Regions from separate parts of the Streptomyces sp. NPDC047853 genome, predicted to be linked through region 1. Evidence: predicted binding sites of a transcription regulator. Region 1 holds the regulator's gene; the other holds the start of a gene.
The links. The regulator HrcA, encoded in region 1, represses chaperone genes, less so after heat shock. The targets are predictions, from matches to a motif close to TTNGCACTCNGNNNNNCNGAGTGCNAA.
Positions count from the first base shown of each region.

Region 2: the regulator HrcA is predicted to act here: its motif matches at 1,241-1,267, upstream of groL (chaperonin GroEL).

Region 1 covers NZ_JBIDCI010000005.1:326,631-328,814, forward strand. Annotated here, with positions in the region: gene dnaJ (molecular chaperone DnaJ) at 1-422, opposite strand, end outside; gene hrcA (heat-inducible transcriptional repressor HrcA) at 423-1,439, opposite strand; gene ACGF5T_RS12930 (MBL fold metallo-hydrolase) at 1,602-2,184, shown strand, end outside.
Region 2 covers NZ_JBIDCI010000003.1:140,848-143,031, reverse strand. Annotated here, with positions in the region: gene groL (chaperonin GroEL) at 1-1,078, opposite strand, end outside; gene ACGF5T_RS07545 (cold-shock protein) at 1,418-1,621, opposite strand; gene ACGF5T_RS07540 (MoaD/ThiS family protein) at 2,061-2,184, opposite strand, start outside.

The DNA of each region.
Region 1 (2,184 bases):
ACGGCCGTGTCGACCTGGATGTCCTTGGTCGTGCCGAAGGCGGCCTCGTCCAGCTCGATCTCGATGCGGATCATCGCGTCCTGGCCCCGGCGGGTGCGCGAGCGCGGTCCGCGCTGCGATGCCGTACCGAAGAACGCGTCCATGATGTCCGAGAAGTTCCCGAAGCCACCCGCGCCGAAGCCGCCCGCGCCACCGCCGGCGGCCTGCGAGAGGGGGTCGCCCCCGAGGTCGTAGACCTGCTTCTTCTGCGGGTCCGAGAGCACCTCGTAGGCGGCGTTGATCTCCTTGAACCGCTCCTGGGTCTTCGGATCGGGGTTGACGTCCGGGTGCAGCTCGCGGGCGAGCCTCCGGAACGCCTTCTTGATCTCGTCCTGGGAAGCGTCGCGGCGCACGCCGAGTACGGCGTAGTAGTCCGTGGCCACCTAAGACTCCGCCAGGATCTGTCCGACGTACCGTGCCACTGCGCGTACCGCTCCCATCGTTCCCGGGTAGTCCATGCGGGTCGGTCCGACCACGCCGAGCTTGGCAACCGCCTCGCCGCCCGAACCGTAGCCCACCGACACGACGGACGTGGAGTTGAGTCCCTCGTGGGCGTTCTCGTGACCGATACGGACGGTCACGCCCGGATCCTTCGCCTCGCCGAGCAGCTTGAGGAGCACGACCTGCTCCTCCAGCGCCTCGAGGACGGGTCGGATCACCAAGGGGAAGTCGTGCCCGAAGCGGGTCAGATTGGCGGTGCCGCCGATCATGAGCCGCTCCTCGTTCTCCTCGACCAGCGTCTCCAGCAGGGTGGAGAGCACGGTGGAGACCGTACCGCGATCCTCGGCCTCGAAGGCCTCGGGGAGATCCTCGACCAGGCTCGGCACGTCCGTGAAACGGCGGCCCGCGACCCGGCTGTTGAGCCGCGCGCGCAGGTCCGCCAGGGACGACTCCCCGAACGGCGCCGGGCAGTCGACCATCCGCTGCTCGACCCGCCCGGTGTCCGTGATCAGCACCAGCATCAGCCGCGCGGGCGCCAGCGCCAGCAGCTCCACGTGCCGCACGGTCGAGCGGGTCAGCGAGGGGTACTGCACGACGGCGACCTGCCGGGTCAGCTGCGCGAGCAGCCGCACCGTACGGGCCACCACGTCGTCGAGGTCGACGGCACCCTCCAGGAAGTTCTGGATGGCACGCCGCTCGGGCGCGGTCATCGGCTTGACGCCGGCCAGCTTGTCGACGAAGAGCCGGTAGCCCTTGTCGGTGGGGATGCGCCCGGCGCTGGTGTGCGGCTGGGCGATGAACCCCTCGTCCTCCAGGGCCGCCATGTCATTGCGCACGGTGGCCGGGGAGACGCCGAGGTTGTGCCGTTCGGTGAGGGCCTTGGAGCCGACCGGCTCCTCGGTGCCGACGTAGTCCTGGACGATGGCGCGCAGCACCTTCAGCCTGCGTTCACTGAGCATCGCGCACACCTCCAGAAGTCGTCCGCCCGGTGTTCCTCCTGGCACTCACCGTGGACGAGTGCCAGACTTCCCCGGCCCAGTGTACGGCCGTGGGGTACGCCCCCGGCAAGGCCGGGGCCGCGCCGCCGTGCGCGCGGGTGCCGCACCGCTAGCGTCGCCGTCGTGACGGTGACTTGGGAAGACCTGGGATGGGAGCGGCTGGCCGAGGGGGTGGGCCGGTGCCGGCTGCCGGTGTGGGACTGCACGGCGGGGCTGGTCGTCGGCGCGGGCGCGGCGCTGGTCGTGGACACCGGCTCGAGCCTCGGGGAGGGCGCCCGGGTGCGTGCGCAGGCACGGCGGCTCGCCGGCCACCGTGTGACGCATCTCGCGCTGACCCACCCGCACTTCGACCACGTCTTCGGCGCGGCGGCGTTCGCGGGCGCGGAGGTCCACGGCGCGGCGGGCGTCGGCGCGGTGTTCGCGCGGGGCGGACAGGGGCGGGAGGCGCTGCGCGCGGACGCGGTGGCGGAGGGGCTGGACGCGGGGGCGGCCGAGGACGCGGTCGACGCGCTCGTCCGCGTCCACCGCGAGGTCGACGGCGTGTACCCGCTCGACCTGGGCGACGGCCGGCGGGTGCTGCTGGCCGACGTGGGGCCGGGGCACACCGGCCAGGACCTCGCGGTGCTGGTGCCGGGTGATCCGCCGGTCGTGTTCTGCGGCGACCTGGTCGAGGAGTCCGGCGAACCGCAGGCGGGCCCGGACGCCG
Region 2 (2,184 bases), on a different contig from region 1:
GGTCGTAGTCCGAGTCGCTGTTCTCGATCTCGGCGCGGATCTGGTTGACGCGGCCGTTGACCTGGTCGGTCGAGCCGGCGCCGTCGACGATGGTGGTCTCGTCCTTGGTGATGACGACCTTGCGGGCGCGGCCCAGGAGGTCCAGGGTCGCGTTCTCCAGCTTGAGGCCGACCTCCTCGGAGATGACCTCGCCGCCCGTGAGGATGGCGATGTCGCCGAGCATGGCCTTGCGGCGGTCGCCGAAGCCCGGGGCCTTGACGGCGACGGACTTGAAGGTGCCGCGGATCTTGTTGACGACCAGGGTCGACAGGGCCTCGCCCTCGACGTCCTCGGCGATGATCAGCAGCGGCTTGCCCGACTGCATGACCTTCTCCAGGAGCGGCAGCAGGTCCTTGACGTTGCCGATCTTGGAGTTGGCGATCAGGATGTACGGGTCGTCGAGCGACGCCTCCATACGCTCCATGTCGGTGGCGAAGTACGCCGAGATGTAGCCCTTGTCGAAGCGCATACCCTCGGTGAGCTCCAGCTCCAGACCGAAGGTCTGGGACTCCTCGACGGTGATGACGCCTTCCTTGCCGACCTTGTCCATGGCCTCGGCGATCAGCTCGCCGATCTGGGTGTCGGCGGCGGAGATGGAGGCCGTGGAGGCGATCTGCTCCTTGGTCTCGACGTCCTTCGCCTGCTCCAGCAGGGCGGCGGAGACGGCCTCGACGGCCTTCTCGATGCCGCGCTTCAGGGCCATCGGGTTGGCGCCGGCCGCGACGTTGCGCAGGCCTTCCTTGACCAGGGCCTGGGCGAGAACGGTCGCGGTGGTCGTACCGTCACCGGCGACGTCGTCCGTCTTCTTGGCGACTTCCTTGACCAGCTCGGCGCCGATCTTCTCGTACGGGTCCTCGAGCTCGATCTCCTTGGCGATGGAGACACCATCGTTGGTGATCGTGGGGGCGCCCCACTTCTTCTCGAGGACGACGTTGCGGCCCTTGGGGCCGAGCGTCACCTTGACGGCGTCCGCGAGCTGGTTCATGCCGCGCTCGAGGCCGCGCCGTGCCTCCTCGTCGAACGCGATGATCTTGGCCATGTGAAGTGGTCCCTCCAGGACTGGGGGTGATTCCTTCGGACCGCGCCCGCGCCCGCGACGGACGGCTCGCCGGCCTTGTGGTTCCTTCCCCACCCGGCCTGCGGGCCTCACCGACCCGGTCCTTCGTTGTCACTCTCACCTTCAGAGTGCTAACGCCAATGATTAGCACTCGCCCCCATCGAGTGCAAGCGCCTTCCGGGGATCGGCCCGGCGGCTCAGCCGCCCGCGAACACCGGTGCGGCCCCGCGCCGGCGGCCGCGGACAGCCCGAAGGGCCCGCACCTCCGGGGAGGTGCGGGCCCTTCGGAGAAGAACCGTTCGCTTTGCGTGGCCGGACGTCTCAGGCGCTGAGGCGAACCATGTCGGCCTGCGGGCCCTTCTGACCCTGCGAGATCTCGAACTCGACCCGCTGGCCTTCTTCGAGGGTGCGGTAACCGTCCATCTGAATCGCGCTGTAGTGGACGAAAACATCCGCACCACCGTCGACCGCGATGAAGCCGTACCCCTTCTCCGCGTTGAACCACTTGACGGTGCCCTGAGCCATGCCTAACTCCCCTATTACTGGCCCTTGCACAGATCCGCACTTCGCGGACCCGGGTCAGACCTCGCCCCCCACGACTGGGGGCGTGCGCCGGAACGCGTCGACCGCGGCTGAATGTATCTGTCCAACTGCCGTCTGCAACAGGTCAGTCGGACGAGAAATCTGGACGCACCCGGTCCGCAATGTGGCGAGAATTCGCCTGAATTCGGGTCAAGTCGGGGCACGCAAAGGGCACAAAAGCCGCGAAATACGCCCACACTTTGGCTACATCTTGTCGGGCGCCGGGCAGGAATTCGGGATTCCCGATCTTTCGGTCGGGAGCGCGTTCCCCAACTCTACCGCGCTCAATCCCATGGAATTGCCCCCTCCGCTTCTCTCACGGAGGGGGCCGTTCGATGAACGCTGCGTTATCTCAATTACCGATGGTAACGACGGGGGCGGGTCAGCCGCCGGCGACCGCCGGGATGATGGAGACGCCCGCGCCGTCGGGGGTGGCGGTCTCCAGGCCCTGCTCGAAGCGGACGTCGTCGTCGTTGACGTAGACGTTGACGAAGCGGCGCAGCTTG